DNA from 4 places in the Mesorhizobium sp. M0772 genome. Region 2 is predicted to be linked to each of the others. Evidence: predicted binding sites of a transcription regulator. Region 2 holds the regulator's gene; each other region holds the start of a gene.

What was found. The regulator LexA, encoded in region 2, represses DNA repair genes until DNA is damaged. The targets are predictions, from matches to a motif close to TGTTCNNNNTGTGTTCNG.
Region 1: the regulator LexA is predicted to act here: its motif matches at 1,780-1,797, upstream of NKI06_RS05135 (putative DNA modification/repair radical SAM protein).
Region 3: the regulator LexA is predicted to act here: its motif matches at 4,085-4,102, upstream of NKI06_RS26570 (nucleoid-associated protein).
Region 4: the regulator LexA is predicted to act here: its motif matches at 1,655-1,672, upstream of NKI06_RS16440 (PA0069 family radical SAM protein).

Annotation. Positions count from the first base shown of each region.
Region 1 is NZ_JAMYPB010000005.1:92,016-97,137, forward strand. It holds gene NKI06_RS05125 (aspartate aminotransferase family protein) at 1-258, shown strand, start outside; gene NKI06_RS05130 (glutamine synthetase family protein) at 294-1,679, shown strand; gene NKI06_RS05135 (putative DNA modification/repair radical SAM protein) at 1,799-3,034, shown strand; gene NKI06_RS05140 (UdgX family uracil-DNA binding protein) at 3,037-4,506, shown strand; gene NKI06_RS05145 (glycerate kinase type-2 family protein) at 4,645-5,122, opposite strand, start outside.
Region 2 is NZ_JAMYPB010000019.1:15,969-21,090, reverse strand. It holds gene kynU (kynureninase) at 1-1,112, opposite strand, end outside; gene NKI06_RS14995 (GntR family transcriptional regulator) at 1,281-2,045, shown strand; gene lexA (transcriptional repressor LexA) at 2,251-3,033, shown strand; gene NKI06_RS14985 (ComEC/Rec2 family competence protein) at 3,027-5,122, opposite strand, start outside.
Region 3 is NZ_JAMYPB010000056.1:8,292-13,413, reverse strand. It holds gene NKI06_RS26580 (conjugal transfer protein TraG) at 1-1,509, opposite strand, end outside; gene NKI06_RS26575 (GTP pyrophosphokinase) at 1,959-2,945, opposite strand; gene NKI06_RS26570 (nucleoid-associated protein) at 2,942-3,988, opposite strand; gene NKI06_RS26565 (SIR2 family protein) at 4,354-5,122, shown strand, end outside.
Region 4 is NZ_JAMYPB010000022.1:12,097-17,218, forward strand. It holds gene NKI06_RS16430 (hypothetical protein) at 1-841, opposite strand, end outside; gene NKI06_RS16435 (glycosyltransferase) at 1,094-1,597, opposite strand; gene NKI06_RS16440 (PA0069 family radical SAM protein) at 1,747-2,901, shown strand; gene rnhB (ribonuclease HII) at 3,056-3,754, shown strand; gene NKI06_RS16450 (F0F1 ATP synthase subunit B) at 3,999-4,490, opposite strand; gene NKI06_RS16455 (F0F1 ATP synthase subunit B) at 4,501-5,100, opposite strand.

The DNA of each region.
Region 1 (5,122 bases), on a different contig from region 2:
AATCTGCCCTGGCATGTCGCCCGCGTCGGCGCCCGCGTCGAGTTCATCTGCGCCCCTGGCCCGCTCAGGAACGGCGCCGAAGCCGAGACTGCCCATGCGCCGGAGCTTGAGGCGGCTATCCATGTCGCGCTGGTCAACCAGGGCGTGCTGATCGCGCCCTTTCACAACATGATGCTGATCTCGCCGGCCACCACCGGCGCCCAGGTCAACCGGCTGATCACCGCCTTCGCCACGGTTGCGGCAAGGCTGACGGCATGAGACAAGCTGCCAAGCCAAACTCGAGTACACTAATCATGACTTCACCTTCGGGCTCGACGCCCGCCGAGGCGCAAGCCTTTCTCGACGCCCATCCCGAAATCGAAGCCTTCGATATCGTCTTGACCGACGCCAACGGGGTCGGCCGCGGCAAGATCGTGCGCCGGCATGAGCTGAAAAGCATCTTCGAGGGCGGCCGCCACATGCCGATCTCGATCCTCGGCCTCGACATCACCGGCGAGGATGTGCACGAAACCGGGCTGATCTGGACGACTGGAGACGGCGATCTCAGGGCATGGCCGATCCCCGGCACGCTGGTGCCGCTTTACGGCACGAACCCGCCGCGCGGCCAGTTGCTGATGGCGATGTACCATCTCGAGGGACAGCCTATGTCGTCGGACCCACGGCTGGCGCTGGCCAGGCAGGTCGACATCTTGGCGGCCAAGGGCCTCTATCCCGCCGGCGCCTTCGAACTCGAATTTTTCCTGCTTGCCAATGAGCGTGACGCCGACGGCAAGGTAAAGCCGGCGGACGCCGTGCTCGACGGCCGCCGCTCGGCCAAGACGGAAGTCTATTCCGTCGACCATCTGCACGGCATGGAGCCGCTGTTTTCCGACATCTATGCCGCGGCTAAGGCGCAAGGCATTCCGGCCGAAACGGTGATTTCCGAATACGCGCCCGGCCAGTACGAGCTGACGCTGAACTATCGCAAGGATGTCATGCGGGCGGCCGACGACCTCGTCATGTTGAAGCGGCTGGTGCGGGCGCAGGCGCGCCGCCATGGTGTCACCGCCTGCTTCATGGCCAAGCCGATCGAAAAATACGCCGGCTCCGGCATGCATTTCCATGTTTCGTTGCAGGACAAGAACGGCCGCAACGTTTTTGCCGAGGCTGGCGGCGAAAGCTGGTCGCTGCCGCTGCTGCAGGGGCTCGGCGGGCTGATCCAGACCATGGCCGAATCGATGCTGGTGTTTGCGCCGCACGCCAATTCCTGGCGGCGCTTCGTCTCGCAGTCCTATGCGCCGGTGGCGCCGACCTGGGGCGTCAACAACCGTTCGGTGGCGCTGCGCATCCCGGCGGGCGACGCCAAGAACCGGCGCATCGAGCACCGGCCGTCGGGTGTCGACGCCAATCCCTACCTGATCGCGGCAACGGTGCTGGCCGGCATCATCAAGGGTCTGGACGAAGGCCTCGACCCCGGCCCCGAAACCACTGGGAATGGCTATGAAGCCGCCGTCACGCGCACGACCATGCCGGTCGACTGGCGCGCCGCGATCGAGGCGGCGCGGGCCTCGAGCTTCCTGAAAGAGGCGCTTGGCGAGGATCTGCATCGCACCTTCGTGGCGATCAAGCAGTCGGAGTATCTGCGCGTCGCCCGCACCGTCAGCGAGCTGGATTACCACCTCTACCTCCATGAGGTCTGAGAGACCGCCTGGAACTCGGGCAGTCGTCCTGCTAGCCCGACGATCAGGCGGCGATTACTTTTTCGCCGCCTGCATCAAATGAGGTGGCGCTGCAGCCTTCAAGAACATATCATGAACGGATGAGCGCACCCACCGTCCGTGAAAAGCTGGCAATCCTGTCTGACGCCGCCAAATACGATGCTTCCTGCGCCTCGTCCGGCTCGGCGAAGAAGGATTCGCTCCAATCCGGCGGTATCGGCTCCACAGAAGGCATGGGCATCTGCCATTCCTATGCGCCGGATGGCCGCTGCATTTCGCTCCTGAAAATCCTGCTCACCAATTTCTGCATTTACGATTGCAGCTACTGCATCAACCGCTCGTCATCGAATGTGCGCCGCGCCCGCTTTAGCATCGACGAGGTGGTGAAGCTGACCATGGATTTCTACCGGCGCAACTACATCGAGGGCCTCTTCCTGTCCTCAGGAGTCATCCGCTCCCCGGACGAGACCATGGCCGAAATGGTGGAAGTGGCGCGGCGGCTGCGGCTGGACGAAAAATTCTCCGGCTATATTCATCTGAAGACCATTCCGGAAAGCTCGGCCGAACTGGTCGAGCAGGCCGGGCTCTACGCCGATCGGCTGTCTATCAACGTCGAACTGCCGACCGATGAGGGCGTCAAGAAACTGGCGCCGGAGAAGAAGCCGGAAACGATCCGGCTTTCCATGGCGAACCTGCGCCGGAAGATGGAGGAAAAAGCCGAGCCGACGCTGAGGACCAAGAAGCGCGAACGCTTTGCGCCCGGAGGTCAGTCGACGCAGATGATTGTCGGCGCCGACAAAACATCCGACGACGGCATTTTGCACACCAGCGCGCGGCTCTATGGCAGCTATCACCTGCGGCGCGTCTATTATTCCGCCTTCAGCCCGATCCCGGATTCGTCATCGTCGCTGCCGCTGCAAAAACCGCCGCTGATGCGCGAGCACCGGCTCTATCAGGCCGACTGGCTGATGCGTTTCTACGGCTTTTCGCAGCCGGAAATCCTCGCCGGCAGCAGCGACGGCATGCTCGATCTCGCTATTGACCCCAAGCTCGCCTGGGCTTTGCGCAATCGGGCGAGGTTTCCCGTCGACATCAACCGCGCCGATCGGGAAGCGCTGCTGCGGGTTCCGGGTCTGGGCACCAAGGTGGTGGCGAAGATCCTTGAAACCCGCCGCCACCGACGTATGCGGCTGGAAGATGTCGGACGGATCTGCCATTCGATCGCCAAGCTGAGGCCCTTCATCATCGCCGAAGGCTGGTCGCCGGGCGGACTCACCGACAAGACAGGCCTGCGCGATACGATCGTAAAGTCCTGCGAACAACTGTCGCTGTTTTGACCATGCAGCCGGCCCAGCTCGACCTTGCCCGATACACCGTCCGGCTAGCGAGCCAGACCGATTTCGCCGGTTGGCGCGATGCGGCACGGCGTCTGGCGCTGAATGAGGTCCGGCCTGAGGATATTAGTTGGGGTGTCGGGTCCGACGCCAATGATCCTCAAGATGCCTTGCCGGCGGTGCCAGAGGGCGCGCAGCTTACCGTCCCGCGCGAGTTCATCGCCCATGCAGAAACCGCCTTCTGCCACTCCGACCCCGGCCGGTTTGCCTTTCTCTACCGGATGCTTTGGCGCCTGCGCACCGAGCCGAAACTGCTGGCGATCGCATCCGATCCCGACACCAGGCGGCTCGAAGCCATGGAAAAGGCGGTGCGGCGCGACAGCCATAAGATGCATGCCTTCGTACGCTTCCGGAAGATCGGCGACGGCGAGAACGAGCGCTACGTCGCCTGGTTCGAGCCGGAGCATTTCATTGTCGAGCGCAACGCGGATTTCTTCGTCCGGCGGTTCACCGGCATGCGCTGGACCATCCTGACGCCCTATGCCTCCGCCGACTGGAACGGCGAAAGGCTGGCGATCGGGCCGGGTGCGGCCAAGGGCGATGCACCCGATCAGGACGACACCGAGGCGTTGTGGCTGACCTATTTCGAAAACATCTTCAACCCGGCGCGGCTCAAGCTGACGGCGATGCAGAAGGAGATGCCGAAGAAATATTGGCGGAACCTTCCCGAGGCCTCGCTCATTCCAGATCTGATCGCAGGAGCGGACGAGGCCGCCAGGGATATGATTGCCAGACTGCCGACAACGCCGGCGCCGCACCACGCCAAGCTGCAGGCAAGACATTGGCCGAAGCCCGGGCCGGCCGAGGCGCCGGATGAAGACGATGCCAAGACGATTTCCGATTTGCGCGAGGCTGCAAAGGGTTGTCGTCGCTGCCCGCTCTGGCGCGACGCGACACAGACCGTGTTCGGCGAGGGGCCGGATGACGCCAAAGTGGTCTTCGTCGGCGAACAACCTGGCGATCAGGAAGATCTCGCCGGCAAACCTTTTGTCGGGCCAGCGGGCAAAGTGTTCGATGCGATTCTCGATGACGCAGGCGTCGACCGGCAAAAAGTCTACGTCACCAACGCCGTCAAGCACTTCAAGTTCGAGCCGCGCGGCAAGCGCCGCATCCACTCGAAGCCAAATACCGGCGAAGTCCAGGCCTGCCGCTGGTGGATCGGCCGGGAGCTTGAGCTGATCAAGCCGGACCTCGCCGTGGCGCTTGGGGCAACGGCGGCGTTGTCGCTGCTGGGCAAGGCCATTGCCGTGACGAAAATGCGCGGCCAGTTGATCGAACGCGAGGATGGCTTGCGCGTGTTCATCACCATCCACCCCTCCTTTATTCTGCGTATTCATGAGCCCGCGGACAAGGAGGCAGAGCGCGAGCGGTTTCTCAGGGATATGAGAGAGGTGAAGCGGCTGATGGGGTCGTGAGATGAGCGAAAGCCTCAGCGACATCGTCATCCGCGGGCGGAGCAAGGAGCTTCGCTCCTGCTTCGCCCAGGGATGACGAAGCTGAGTGGCTTCACGGTCGTGAATCCAACGTTGGAAACTTCGGCCGCCACGGCCGAATTAACTGATCAGGATTGCCCTCAGATCATTCACATTCGTACCCGTCGGCCCCGGCACGAACAGATCGCCGATCGCGTTGAACGCCGTCCAGGCATTGTTGCCGGCCAGCATCGCCTTGGCGTCGATGCCGGCGGCACGCATGCGCGAGACGGTCGAGCCATCGGCAAAGGCGCCGGCATTGTCTTCCGAGCCATCGATGCCGTCGGTATCGGCGGCCAGTGCATGAATACCTTCCGCGCCGCTGATGCCGATGGCAAAGGCGAGCAGGAATTCGGAGTTGCGGCCGCCCTTGCCCCTTTTTCCGTCAACAGGGGCCCGCAAAGTCACGGTCGTCTCGCCGCCGGACAGGATCAGCACCGGCTTTTGGAACGGCCGGTTGCGCGTCGCCACTTCGCGCGCAATGGCTGCATGCACGCCACCGACCTCGCGCGCCTCGCCCTCGATGGAATCGGAGAGGATGACGGCTTCGATGCTTTGC
Region 2 (5,122 bases):
GACGGCGCCCGGAAATCGCCGATCACGCCGCGCTCGATCAGCGCGCGCATCACCTGATAGCCATGCGGATGGAGGAACGACACCTGGCTGCCGCGCTGGCTGCCGTCGCGAGGACTTTCCAGTTCAAGCCGGTAGGCGCCGCATCTGGCTTCGACGAGCTGGATAAACAGGTCGGTCAGCGCGATGCTTTTTCTGCGCACCGCCGCCATATCGACGTCGTTCCAGATATCGAGCGCGCCCTTGAGCGCCCGCATCGACAGCACCGGCTGCGTTCCGCACAGGAAGCGGCGAATGCCGCTGCCGACGGCAAAGCCCTGCTCGAAGGCAAAGGGCCGCGCATGGCCCCACCAGCCGCTGAGCGGCTGGTGGGCATCGTCATGGTGGCGCTCGGCCGCGTAGATGAAGGCTGGCGAGCCCGGGCCGCCATTGAGGTATTTGTAGGTGCAGCCGACGGCGAAATCGGCATTGGCACGGTCAAGTTCGACCGGCAAGGCGCCGGCCGTGTGGCAGAGATCCCAGATGATCAGCGCGCCGGCGTCATGTGCCTTGCGCGTCAGCGCCGCCATGTCGCGCAACTGGCCGGATTTGTAGTTGACGTGGTTGACCAGGATGACGGCAACGCTGTCGTCGATCAGCTCCTCGACTGCGGCCGCGTCGACGCCCTCCAGCCGCAGCCGCGTTCCCGGCCGGGTCGAGGCGACGCCTTCGGCCATGTAGAGGTCGGTCGGGAAACTGTCGCCCTCGGCAACGATGACCGACCGATCCGGCCGCATGCCGAGCGCTGCGTGCAGCAGCTTGTAGATGTTGATCGAGGTTGTGTCGCAGACCACCGTCTGCCCATCAGCCGCGCCGATCAGTCGCCCGAGCTGATCTCCGAGTTCCACCGGCATGTTGAACCAGCCGGCGGTGTTCCAGGCGCGAATGAGGTCGTGCGCCCATTCCTGCGTGGCGGCCTGCTGCAGTTCGCTGAAGACGACCGCTGACGCGGCGCCCAGGGAATTGCCGTCGAGATAAATCACGCCTTGCGGCAAGACAAAGCGTTCACGCATGGAGCGCAGCGGATCGGCGGCATCCATTGCTTCGATTGTAGCGAGATCGGGTGTCGTGCTCATGATCCGGCGCCCCTCCATGGACAAACGCGCGCGGCGGAGCCTGCCGCCCAAACATGCCGGCGATCTTGAGTGGTCGCCCTTGAACTGTCAAACATTATATATAATTCACCCATTGAAAGGCTTTGATATATAATGATCCGCCCGAGCGTTTATGTCTGATGGATCACGATGCTGGATGACGAGCAGACCTCGAAGACGGAAGTGGCCTATCGCCTGCTCAGGCGCGATATTCTTGCGACCCGGCTGGCGCCTGCCGCGCCGTTGAAGCTGAGCACGCTGCGCAACACCTACGGCATCGGCTGGACGCCGTTGCGCGAGGCGCTGTCGCGGCTGGAGGCGGAACGGCTTGTGACCGCCATCAGCAACCGCGGGTTTGCGGTCGCTCCCGTCTCTCGGGCGGAGCTCGAGGATTTGGCGCGTGCGCGGCTGGTGGTCGAACTGCCCCTGCTGGTGGAATCGATCGAGAAGGGCGACCGTGAGTGGGAAGACGCGGTCGTTGCCGCCCACTATCGTCTCTCACGGTGCGGGTCTGTTCTCGACGATCCATCGGATGATGCGGTCGACGCGTGGTACGAAAAACACGATGCCTTCCATGCGGCGCTGCTCAGTGCCGCGACATCCAGCTGGCTGCTGCGCTTCAATGCAACGATTTCCGACCAATTGCATCGCCATCACCGCTTTCTGGGTCTGGCCCCGACGCTGCGCGCCGCCGCCGGCCGCACGGACGGACACCGGAAGGCCGTGGCGGCCCTGCGCGACGCCGTGGCGATCGAACACCATACCGCCCTGATGGAAGCGGCCCTCGATCGCGACGTCGACCGTGCGAAAACTCTGATGACCGCTCACATCGGCTACACGCTGCGGGTCTATGCCCAGAGAGAACCCCGCGCGGATGCTGCGCAGCCCCGTCCGAAAAGGAAGCGGCGATCGTAGCCGACGACGCAGGGCACTTGGTCTTCGTTTCACCCCGTTGCTGGCAACTGGGCGCAGGCGGCGCTCGCAGCGCCGAACGTTACGCTGAACAAAACGTCAACACATTCATTAAACTTTAAAAGGTTGCGGAACACAACTGGAACAGATAGTGTTTGTTCTGGGTTTGTTTTTTCTGATTCTGGTTTCAGAACCCTTGGGGGCCGCGATGCTGACGCGCAAACAACATGAGCTTCTGATGTTCATCCATGAACGCCTGAAGGAGAGCGGAATCCCGCCGTCCTTCGACGAGATGAAGGAAGCGCTCGACCTCGCCTCCAAGTCCGGCATCCACCGCCTGATCACGGCGCTTGAGGAGCGCGGTTTCATTCGCCGGCTGCCGAACCGGGCGCGCGCGCTGGAAGTGCTGCGGCTGCCCGACTCGATCGCACCAGGCCTCAATGCGGCGAGGAAGTTTTCGCCGAGCGTCATTCAGGGCAGTCTTGGTCAAACCGGCCAAGGGCAAGGCGGCCAAGGACAAGGCGCGTTGGGCCAAGGCGGTCTCGGCCGCCAGATCAAGCCGGGCTCGCCGTCGCGTTCGATGTCGGCCGGCAATGACGATGCCGTTTCCGCGATTTCAATCCCGGTTATGGGACGCATCGCCGCCGGCGTGCCGATCGACGCCATCCAGCATCAGACCCATTCGATCTCGGTGCCGCCCGATATGATCATGGGCGGCGAACACTACGCGCTCGAGGTCAAGGGCGATTCGATGATCGAGGCCGGCATTTTCGATGGCGACACGGTCATCATCCGCAATGCCGACACAGCCAGCCCCGGCGAGATCGTGGTGGCGTTGGTCGACGATGAGGAAGCGACCCTGAAACGCTTCCGCCGCAAGGGCGCCTCGATCGCCCTGGAAGCCGCCAACCCGGCCTACGAGACCCGCATTTTTGGACCGGACAGGGTGAAGGTGCAGGGCAAGCTTGTCGGATTGATCCGGCGCTACTGAGCCGGCTTGGGTTTGTACTTTTCACGCTGGTTGTAAGGCGGCAGGCCGCGCGCTTCGCGGGAGAAGCGGCGTTGCTCGTGCCAGGGGCGATACGGCTTGTCGACGGCGAAGCGGATGGTTGGCGCTGCAGCTGCCGATTGCGGATCGAAGAAGACGGCGGCGCTGCCGTCGCGGGCCAGCTGTTTCTTCGTCACGACCAGCACCAGCGGGTCGCGGCACGGATTGTAGGCGGTGGCGTCATCGATGACGATCAGGCTCGCGAAGGCACAGGCCGGCCGCGCCGTCTTGCGGTCTTTCGCAAGCGCTACAATGGCTCCGGAAGGGTGCCGGGCGATACAGAGATCGCCGGTGCAATAGAAGGGCGAGCCGGGCGGCAGATCGAGCGGATCGAGATCGAACCGCGTATCTGTTGACTCGAAAATCTCAGGTGGGATAATGGTTTCGGCCCGCAGCGCCCGTTTCCAATTGTCCGTGGTGAATTCGTTGGAGCGTTCGCGGTTGAGGGCGAGTTCGCCGCCACCGATCGGCATGGCCACCAGATGCGCATCCTCGGATATGAGCACGTCGGGCGTAAGCACCTGCGGCACCGTCAACAGGCCGGCCAGCGCGAAAGGCACGGCCGCCAACCTGAGCCAGGTGGTGGCCATGGTGGCGATGACGAGGGCGACCGTCACCAGCAGCACCGAGCGGATGGAGATCAGCCCGACGGCGTCGACCGGCGAGCGCTCGGAAATCCAGGCCGATATAGCGATCATCGCCATCAGACCCTTGCCCATCACATAGAGGAACGGCCCGTCGGCGCCGAACGGCATCGCCAGTGCGCTGAGCACGGCAAAAGGCATGACGATCAACGAAACAATCGGCATCACGGCCAGATTGGCGATCAGGCTGAGCGGCGACACACGCTGAAAATGCCAGATGGCGAACAGCAAGGTTGCACTGCCGGCAATGATCGAGGTCATGGCGAGGCCGCCCATGGCCAGCGCGAATTTTCGCGACAGGAAGCCGACGAAGGAGCGCTTTGCCGGCGGCGTTCTCACCTTGTCGGCGCGGTAATCGGCCCAGCCGGCATAGGCGCCGACAAGGGCGGCGGTGGCGGCAAACGACATCTGGAAGCTGGGACCGACCACCTCGTGCGGCGACACCAGGATGACGGCAATGGCGGAGATCGCCAGATTGCGCATGGTGAGTGCGGCGCGATCAAACAGCACGGCGACAAGCATGACCGCCAGCATGATGAAGCTGCGCTCGGCGGCAACCACGACGCCTGAAATGACGAGATAGGCGGCGATGGAGACGAGTGCTGCCACTGCTGCATATTTCTTGACTGGGCGGCGCGAAGAGAAATCGGGAAACAGCGCAAAGGCGCCACGCAGCAACGCCATGATGGTGCCGGCAACCAGCGCCATGTGCAGGCCGGAGATGGAGATGATGTGGTAGATGCCGGTGCGCCGCATCGCTTCGTTGACCTCGTCCGGGATGCCGGCGCGCACCCCGACAATCAACGCCGCGGCAATCTCGCCTTCGGCGCCGCCGATTTTGCCCCTGATATGGTCGGCAATGTTTTCGCGCGCGTTCTCGATTGCCGAGGAGAGCCGCGCGGTCAGCGGCGGCGGTCCCTGCGTAGCAATGGTTTTCGGATTGCCGAGAAAGAAGCCGCTGCCGCCGATACCGGTGAAATAGCTGTCGAAGGAGAAATCGTAGCTCTCCGGCCGCACCGGACCGGTCGGCGGCAACAGCCTGGCATAGCCGGTGATCAGGGAGCCGGCGGTCATATCGGCGGGAACGGTCCGCGCCGAGAGCCTGACCCGCTCCGGGGCGTAGCGCAGCTCGGGGTAAGCGGTCGAAACCACATCGAGCGTCAGCCTGATGCGGCCGCTTTCCATCTGTTCGAGACTGACGACGCGGCCGGTCAGCCGTGTCTGGATCTCGGAGCCGAGCATCTGCGTTCCGGCGCGCCAGGTCTCGACTTTGGCGGCGACGACGCCGAGCGCGCACAGCATCGCGGCCATGCAGAACAGATGCGTCCTCGGCCGAGGTCGCGTGGCGACAGCGCAACATGTCGCCAGCACCACAATGGCGATTGGCT
Region 3 (5,122 bases), on a different contig from region 2:
CCAGGGCGCCAGCCGGTGGCCGGCGTAGTTGCGCATGGACCTGAGTTCCGTCGCCGTACCGAGCGCATCCGATATGCGTTTGGCCGTGCGCTCGTCGTTGGAGGAAAAGGCAATGCGCACATGGCAATTGTCGAGAATGGCGTTGTTCTCGCCATAGGCTTTGGAGATCTGGTTCAAGGATTGCGCGATCAGATAGGCGCGGATGCCGTAACCCGCCATGAAGGCGAGCGCGGTCTCGAAGAAGTCGAGGCGACCAAGAGCCGGAAATTCGTCCAGCATCATGAGCAGTTGGTACTTGCGGCTTTTCTTCGGGTCACCTTCCAGCCGCTCCGTCAGTCGCCTGCCGATCTGATTGAGCACCAGTCGCACCAGTGGCTTGGTGCGCGAAATATCCGATGGCGGCACCACTAGATAGAGCGACATCGGTCGTTCCGCATCCATGAGGTCGGCAATGCGCCAGTCGCAGGCCGATGTTGCCGAGGCAACCGTCGGATCACGATAGAGCCCGAGAAACGACATTGCGGTCGAGAGAACGCCAGAACGCTCGTTCTCTGACTTGTTCAGCACCTCGCGAGCCGCCGAGGCCACGACGGGATGGACCCGAGGTGTGTCCGCCGTGCCGAGGTGGTTGGTGGTCATCATCCGCAGCAGTGTCGCGGCAAACGAGCGTTGCGGATCCGACAGGAAAGTGGCGACGCGCGCGAGCGTCTTTTCTTCTTCCGCGTAGAGCACGTGCAAGATGGCCCCGACCAAGAGTGAATGACTAGTCTTCTCCCAATGATTCCGCCGCTCCAGCGCGCCTTCCGGATCGACGAGAATGTCCGCGATGTTCTGAACGTCGCGGACCTCATCTGAACCCCTGCGCACTTCCAGCAGCGGGTTATAGCGCGCCGATCTCGAGTCGGTCGGATTGAACAGGAGGCAGAAAGAGAACTTCGACCGCCAGCCGGAAGTCAGCTGCCAGTTCTCGCCTTTGATGTCGTGAATGACGGCCGAGCCGGTCCAGGAAAGAAGCGTTGGAACGACCAATCCCACGCCCTTGCCCGAACGTGTCGGCGCAAAGGCCATGACATGTTCCGGCCCGTCATGTCGCAGATAGTGATCCTTCAGTTTGCCAAGGAAAACGCCGGCCGGCTCAAACAGGCCTGCCTTCTCGATTTCCCGAGCCGCGGCCCATCGTGAGGAACCGTAGGTGGTGACCAACCCCCTCTGCCGCGCGCGCCAGAGGGAGCCAGCTATTGCGGCCGCACACCCCAAGAATCCGCTGGCTCCGGCAAGCATGCCGGCCTTGTCGAAGACCTCAGGCGCATAGGCGTCGAAGTGAAACCACCATTCGAACAGTTTCCACGGCTTGTAGATCGGCCGGGCCGCCGCGGCAAACCATGGCGCGCCAAGCTGCGGCTGATAGTCCAGCATGTGGGCGCACCATTGCGTTGCCGCCCATACGCCAACGATGACGATGGCGAACACAACTACGATCTGGCCGACAAGGAGCTTCGTCGGTGTCATGGGCGCAGCCTCCGAGGTATTGTTAAACGGAAGCAGCATGGCGTGGCGTTTCAGAAAATCGAAGATACCCAATATACGCGCCCGTGCGATGCAGTGAACGTTGCAGGCTTGGAAGATTGGGCGCCAAGAAGTGTCATCGCGAAGGCGACGAGCGAACGACTTGTTTTGGGCCGTTACCGGCCTAGCGGGCTTCGGCTAGGATTTGCGATAAGCTGCCGTTCTGGAGCGACCTCATTGCGTTACTCGCCGTCAAATTCGAGAACCAAGATAGTGGCCGCCCGTCGACGTCACGCTTGGCGAACTTCTGTCGACACAACTCCTTCAGTCGCGTCTCTCGAACGCGCGCTGATCAGCCGCTGCCCCAGCGCAGATTCCCGGGCTGAGCAACGTTTTTTCGCAAGGCAACCTCGTTTGGACTTGAGCTTCGACGCCTTGGACTGCCTTCTGGCCTACAGCGGAAGGGCCAACCCAAGGTCGGAGTATATCGGCCCGAGTTCCTCATCGGTAAATAAACCCGGCGAGGTGGCGATGCTCGGAAAATTGCCCACCACGAAATAGAGCAACAAGATCGAGGGCAAGGCGAACAGGGTCTGGTCCTGTCGCCGGCCCTTGATGCGCTCCATGATGAAATCCTTGGTGTTCAGCCATAGGAGGATGTCTTCAATTGAGCTCTCGCCGGCCAGTGGGAGGTACGCTTCGATCAACTCACCGTCGAGAGTGGTGACAGTCGCGTCCATGCCCACCTTGTCTCCGTAGTACACGGACAAGGCGTCGATCAGTGCCTTGACGCTCTTGACCGATGCGTCGATGAGGTTGCCGACTTGGCGGAAGTAGTCGTCAGTCGCTTCGATTAACGCCATCGCCTTTGCCGCAGCCCGCATCATCTCAGGGGTCGATTTGACGCTTGGTTTGTAGATTGTGTCGTGGGTGACTTCGCTGAAGGCATGCTGCAGCAGCGTGCGGACCTGGATCTCGCACGGAATGTCCAGCGGCATAGGGACGCCCTCGAAGACGACCCCCGCTTTTGCCCGAACCACGTAGTGGACCGACTGGTACCCGAACTCCCAAGGCTTGCGAGCTCGCTCCTCAGCGAAGTCCCGGGCCTTTTCCCAGAACCAGTATCTGTCGCCGGATTCGGTGATCGCCTTCTCGACGATGGGTATTTCGTCGGAAGTGAGCACGACGAAGCGGATGCCCACCTTGTCCTCGATGTCGTCATACGGACTTGCATAGCCCTTGCCGCGATAGAGAGCCTTCTGGATAAGCGACTTGCTCTCCTTCAGCCTATGCTTAACCGGAAGGCGCAAGAACAGGTCCGGCGCTTTCACCTGGGTCGAGAGCCCATCGATGACCGCGTGGATGATGAACCTGCCCCAGGCATCGTAGTATTGCTGCTCCGCCTCCCAGCGCCGCAGGATCTCGAACTCGGTCGTCATAGCTGTTCGGTGACTGGCCTGCGGACCGTGATCCTGGTCCAGCTTGCAGCCTCGCCTTGGGAAACATCGCCTGCCGGCACATCCTCGAATGTCACGGTGCCATTCCGTATCGCGTCCGGGGACGCAGAGAACTCGATGTCTGGACCGAACTTGTACTTCCGGCGCCGCAACCTTCCACCCATCTCGCTGATGTCCCGAACCACGGCTCTATTGGTCGGGAATTTCTTGGCTTCGAGGAACTTGTTAAACGGGTCGCGCAATTCGGGTGGCAGATACGTGTCGCCGAACTGTTGCGAGGTGAACGTGGGTGCCTGATCTACCTTGACGAAGGCGAACAGCGCGTCTCCCAGGTCCCTTCGGAGATCTCGGTCATTTACCAAGGTGCGAACGAATTCCTTCGTGAGGTCGAAGAACTTCGCGGTTTCGTATTTCCCGCTCTCAGGAAAGGCGCAGCCAAGAAAGCCGTCGTAGAAATATACGGCCGCGTTCTCTCGGCGGGCGGCGGTGATATTGCTGTCAAATACGAAGCATCGCCAATTTGTGCTCGCCGCGACAGCGGCATCTTCAGAGATGAACAGAGCAAGCTTGTAAAGTCTCGTGGCTGGCGTCAGGAAGATGTTCTCGAGGAATTCGGTCACAATTTTTGCCGCAGCCAGTCGGCGTTGAAAGCCGGACTGCATCTCCGCTTTAATCACCCCTAAGAAGGGCTTTCCGTCGCCACCGACTTTCCCATCGAAGACTAGAAGCATTCCACCGGGAATCCCTCGTGATTTCTGTGCGTCAGCGAGGGCATCGGCCATGTGATTGGAGACGCTGGGGAAGTCGGTGTCGGTTGCGAGAACAAGACGTCGAGCAGTCCCAACCACGCTCGCGCCATCGGTCTTCACTATCTGCATCTCTATGCTCTTGGACTGTGCGGAGAGCGCGTCAGTGATACGCATCCCAAAATGGCTGAGAGCCTTGGCATCCAGTACTTCGAGATCCTTGCCGTAGGATGGCGGCACTACATTGGGCCCGTCTTTCCTCTGGAATACCTCATGCATAACGACTCGGCCGATAGAAAGATTCTCTACAAGCAAAACTCGATCCCCTTCGAAGATATTGAAGAATATTATTCTGAGCGGGTTAAGGAAGGATATCAGATCAAAGCATGAACACAAGGGTCGCCGACGTAGGAGGGGTACGAAGGGCGGCCGCTACACGGCCGCCATTCGTTCAAGGGATCATAAAATGGGACAGGAAAAGCGAGTCTTCTTGATTAAGTAAACGCTAATGTATTTCGTCGATGCGGCAACGTTGCCGGCTGCTTTCGCAGAAGCCAGGGCGAGATTGTTCCGAAGAAAACAACGCGGGGAAATTGGTTCTCCTACGACGGCGATGCTTGTATGGTTTGTCTGTGGGAGGAACCATGAGCTACTGGAAAACAAAGCTGGCAGCCGCCAGCAACATCCGTCTTTACGCGCGCGGCGAAGGCTGGCGCTCGCATGACGACGTGAAGAGCGACAAGGGGGAAGTTGTAGATCGCGGCAGCAGCCGCGCTATCGAGGATCTGCTTACCTCTGCCCTGAACGCATCGAACCTTGTTCTGCTCACCGGTGCCGGATCGTCTTTTTGCGCGAGGAATGCAGCCCAGGGCGCAAAGCAAGCCCCAAGCATGCTCAATCTGTGGGACGGGGTCGTCACAGCGGCAACGCAGGAGACGGTCAACAAGATCGCCGCTCTTATGCCGAATGCCAAGGCGGTGGTTGCAGCGAAGAATATTGAGAAATTTCTATCCCACTGCAAAATTTATCTCGAACTCTTCGGCGTGGAAAAAGCGAAAGACGTTGCCGAATTTATCGGGCTTGCAGAAAAGACGATCGCCCTGAGCGTCGATTTCGTTGACGAGGCCACCGACCTGAGCGCCCATCAAGCGATCATCCGAAAAATCGCCCGGCGGGGCGTGCGCAAGCCGCGCACCCGCATATTCACGACCAACTATGATCTAGCCTTCGAGTACGCCGCTCGCGCGCTCCGTTTTACGATGATCGACGGCTTCTCCCACTCTTTGCCACAGGTCTATGATCGTGGTCATTTCGTCCACGACATCGTCAGGCGAGATGCCGGCAGGGATAGCCCGGATTACATCGAAAATGTTTTCCACCTTCACAAATTGCACGGCTCCATAGATTGGCGGC
Region 4 (5,122 bases), on a different contig from region 2:
CGAGGCCGGCCTCGCCGGTCAGCGTGACCGGGCTGTCGTCGCCATAGACCTTGAGCACGTCTTGCGCCGGATGGCCGACCAGCAGCGTCAACTGGTGCTTGAGGCTGCGCCTGTTGTGGCTGCCTTTGACATAGACGTGCGGGCCGGTGCCGGCATCGCAGGGCTTGAGATAGAAGAAGAATTTCAGCATCCGCCAGTCGTCGAGATCGAAATGATATTTGCCTAGCGAGGCAAGGTTCTTGTCGGCGTCGGAAGCCTCGCCTGTCGGAAAGCTCCACCAGACACGCGTGGTGATCAGCTTCGCCTGTCCGCCCAGATAGTGCTCGGCGATGTCGAGCAGCAGCGGGTCGTTCTGGATGGCGAGTGCCGCCTTGCAGCCGAGGATGCGCTCGAAATAGTGTCCGCTGAGCAAAGAGCGGCCGAACCGCTTCTCGGCTTCTGCGTGTTCTCCGGGCATGAATTCGAGCCGGCGGTCGAAATTGCCGAAGCACGGCGTGCTCTGAGCGAAGCTGGCGATCTCTTGGTGGATTGCCTGCGGCAGGACCAGTCCGGAGAACAGGCCATCGGTGCGCAGCGCCGCGAGGATCGACTTGAGGTCGACGCCCCTGAACATCGTAGCTTCGGCACTCTGCGCGGGGCGCGCGGCTTTGGCGCCAAGCCAGTGCAGCTTGCGCGCCGGCATGGTGCGGGCAAGCACGAACATCGGCAGCCATGCGGGATTTTCGCGCAGGTCGGAGAGATAGGTCGGAATACGCACCGCAATGCGGCGGAGCAGGCTGCCGTTGCGGGCAATGGCTTCCAGGCTGGGGGCGCCGGATTTGTCAGGGGACGAAAGGTTCATCGGGGTCCTCAGATATGAACGGCAGCAACGACGACGCGGCGCTTGCTTACCGCTCCGGCACTACCCAAACCCCGATATCCCGCATCAACGGAATGCTAATCCCGCGTCAGCTTTTGTGCAATGCACAATAGCTTTTTGCGGCGAAAAAGAGGGATGGTGCTGCGACCGTGCCAATGCGGATGAGACGCCGACGCTGCCCCTCATCCGCCCTTCGGGCACCCTTCTCCCTGGGAACGGGAAAAGGGAGAAACATCACTTCTTCGGCGCCAGCCAGATTTCGGCGTCGAGCCGCCTGGTGGCGAGACCGCGCGCAAGGGCTTCGGCGCTGTGCGCGTTCTTCGACAGGGCAGCGGCCTGGCGCTTGCTGATGACCAGCCCTTCGGCCAGCGCCCGGTTGCCCGAAAACACCCGTGACAGGAACGGCGTGCGGCTGCCGCGCGCACGGCAAAAGCGCGCCGGCATGGTTTGCCGCGCCGTGTGAGCGACAACGTCGTCGATCCAGCCCTCCGCCAGCCTTGCGCCGGGTTCCAGAAACAGCAGCCAGTCACCCTTCGCCTGCCTGATTCCCGCGGCAATGCCGCCGGCGACGAAGTGGCAGCCGGCATGATCTGCAACCCGATGCGTCTGGTCGGTCGAGCCGGTGTCGCAGACGATGACATCGCGCACCACGCCCTCGACCGCGCCGCCGATCAACGAGGCGAGCGTGCGGGCAAGGCCTTCTTCGTCATCCCGGGTTTCGATGAGAACGCTGAGCATTTTAGCCGAATAGCGGAAAGCCCGGCGCAGCGCCAGTTTTGCATGGCCCAACGAAAAAGTTCTTGCTTTGTTCTCATCAGCGAAATAGGATTATTTTCATGAACAGAGCGATTCGACAGCCAGCCGACAGTCCTTGGGAAAGGGCCAAAATGGAACATATCGTGCGTGCGGACATTGCTGCTTTCGGAGCAGGGCGAGCCGAGATGGCCAATGCGATGATCGAACAGAGCGGCGTGCGCGTCCGTCCGGATCGCAACCGCGGCCGTTCCGCGGGCATCAACCCGTCCGGCCGGTTCGAGCCGGTCAGCCGGCATGTGTTCGACGACGGCTGGAATTCGCTGGAGGAATTGCCGCCGTTCAAGACCGAAGTGCAGGTCGAGAAGCCGCGCACCATCATCACCCGCAACGAATCGCCCGACATTTCCTTCGACCGCTCGATCAACCCCTATCGCGGCTGCGAGCATGGCTGCGTCTATTGTTTCGCCCGGCCGACGCATTCCTTCATGGGCCTGTCGCCGGGGCTGGATTTCGAAGCGAGGCTGTTTGCCAAGCCGGATGCGGCGCGGCTGCTCGACAAGGAACTGTCGAAGGATGGCTATCAGCCGCGCACCATCGCGATCGGCACCAACACCGATCCCTACCAGCCGATCGAGAAACAATACCGGATCATGCGCGAGATCCTCGAAGTGCTGGAGGCGCGCGGCCATCCGGTCGGCATCGTCACCAAATCCCATCTGGTGACGCGCGACATCGACATTTTGTCGCGCATGGCCGAACGGGGCTTGGCCAAGGTGGCCCTGTCGGTGACAACGATGGACCGCATGCTGGCGCGCACCATGGAGCCACGCGCGTCGACGCCGACCAAGCGGCTCGAGGCGATCCGGCAGCTTTCCGATGCCGGCATCCCGGCCTCTGTCATGGTGGCGCCGATCATTCCCGGCCTGACCGACCAGGAGATGGAGCGCATCCTCGATTCGGCACGCGCCGCAGGCGCCCGCGAGGCCGGCTATGTGATCCTGCGCCTGCCGCTCGAGGTGGCGCCGATCTTCAAGGACTGGCTGCTGCGCCACTATCCCGACCGCTACCGGCACGTGATGTCGCTGATCCGTTCGATGCGCGACGGCAAGGACTATGATTCGGAATGGGGCAAGCGGATGAAAGGCACCGGCCCCTATGCCTGGCAGATCGGCCGGCGCTTCGAGATCACGGCCAAGCGGCTCGGCCTCAACGCCGAGCGGCGCACGCTCCGAACCGACCAGTTTGTCGCCGCCGCCAAGGCGACCGAGCAGCTGATGCTGCTCTGAGAGTAGCGCCTGCCCTGCCCTCGTGGCTGTCAGGCGACCCAAGAATCCCGTCCGGCCTGTCCCCCGGCCTGCAGACGGTGCCCTCCCGGTCTTGCCCCACTCGACCCTGGAGGGACTTGCGGAGAATCGGAGCCGATGCGAACCTCGCCGCAACATGGCTCGCGCACGTTCCGATTCTCCGCTTCTTTTCGAAATCGTCGAAAAGCCCGACTTCTCCTTCGAGACGAAGGCGATGGCCGAAGGCCTGTGGCCGGTGGCAGGCATGGACGAGGCCGGCCGCGGTCCGCTGGCGGGGCCGGTGGTGGCGGCGGCGGTGATCCTCGATCCCGCCAACATTCCCGACGGGCTAGACGATTCCAAACGGCTCAACCATTTGCAACGCGAGGCGCTGTTCCTGAAAATCCTGGGGTCAGCGCTCGGCGTGTCGATCGCCTCGGTCAGCGCCGAAGGCATTGACGGCAGCAACATCCTCAAGGCCAGCCTGGAAGCCATGCGCCGCGCCCTTGCCGGCCTGCCGATCCAGGCGAAGCTGGCGCTGGCCGATGGCCGCGATGTACCGCCGGGCCTCCTCTGCGAAGGCCGCGCGCTGATCAAGGGCGACCAGCGCTCGCAATCGATCGCCGCCGCCTCGATCGTCGCCAAGGTGATGCGCGACCGCATGATGTGCGGCTGCGGCAGCCATCACGAGCGCTACGGGTTCGAGGTCCATATGGGCTACGCCACCGTGCGGCACCGCACCGCGATCGAAGCGCATGGGCTGGTGGCAAGGCTGCACCGGGCATCATTCGCGCCGTTCAGGCTGGGTGGGGTTGAGGTGGTGGAAGAAGAAGGATTTGTCGGGTTGGACAGCTAATCTCCCCCCTTGAGGGGGAGATGGCCGGCAGGCCAGAGGGGGTCGCGCGCGTGAAGTGCTAGCCCTTCTTGGTCGCAGAAAGAGCGTCGCGCCTGGTCGAACGGACCCCCTCTGTCGCCTTTGGCGACATCTCCCCTCGAGGGGGGAGATCAGGCGCACCACCGCCTTCGCCAATCTCCGTCGCCGCTCAACAAAAAAGCCGCCAGGTTGCCCGGGCGGCTTGATGTCAGCGAGTTATCCCCGCTCAGTTCAGCCTGGCCTTCACGTCCTGCAGCGCGGACTTGAAAAGATCCGCGCCGGCCTTGGCGTCGATCTTGCCGGCGAGCAGCGTGCGGGCCGCCTCGACGGCGATGTCGACGGCGCTGGCGCGCACTTCGGCGACGGCTTCGCGCTCTGCCTGGCCGATCTTCTGCTCGGCAAGCGCAGTGCGACGGGTGACATAGTCTTCGGTCTTCTTGTGCGCCTCGGCGGCAAGCATGTCGGCCTCGCGCTTGGCGGCAGCGACGATGGCTGCGGCCTCCTGCTCGGCTTCCTTGCGCTTCTTCTGGTATTGGCCGAGCAGTTGCTGGGCCTCTTCGCGCAGCCGGCGGGCTTCCGCAAGCTCGTCGCTGATCTTGGTCGCACGGGCGTCGAGCGACTTGGCGATCAGGCCTGGCACCTTGATGTAAACGGCAACGCCGAGGAAAATGACGAGGGCAACCGTTGCCCAAAGCGTTGCGAGAGATGTGGCGTCCATGATGTGCTCCTCACCGGGCCACGGATTTGACCGCAGCCGAGATCTCGGCCTTGCTCGTCTTGCCGCCGACAAGCGCATCGACGATGGCTGAAGCGGTGTCCTCGGCAATCGTGCCGACTTCCTTCATGGCGTTGGCCTTGATGGAAGCAATGCTGGCCTCGGCCTCGCCGAGCTTCTTGTCGAGGGCGGCCTCGACCTTCTTGCGGGCAGCCTCGGCTTCAGCCTTGGCAGCGTCGTTGGCCTGCTGGCCGATCGCGTTGGCCTTGGCCTTGGCTTCCGCCAGTTCCTGCTCGTAAGCGGCAACGGCGGCGTCGGCCTCGCCCTTCAGCTTGGCGGCCTGGTCGAGGTCCTGCGTGATGCGATCGCTGCGGACGTCGATGATGCCGCCAAGGCGCGGCATCACCACCTTCTTCAGGAACAAATAGAACAGCCCGAACGTGATCGCCAGCCACAGAAGCTGGGACGGAAACGTCGCCGGATCGAATGGCGGGAACGTGCCGTGCGCCTCGGCAGGCACGCCGGTGCCGGAATGCGTGTCGCCTTCCGTACCGGTGTGGGCGCCTTCAGCGGCGGGTGCGGACTCTTGCGCAAACGCAGATGTCACGAACATGGACTATCCCCTCACATCAGGC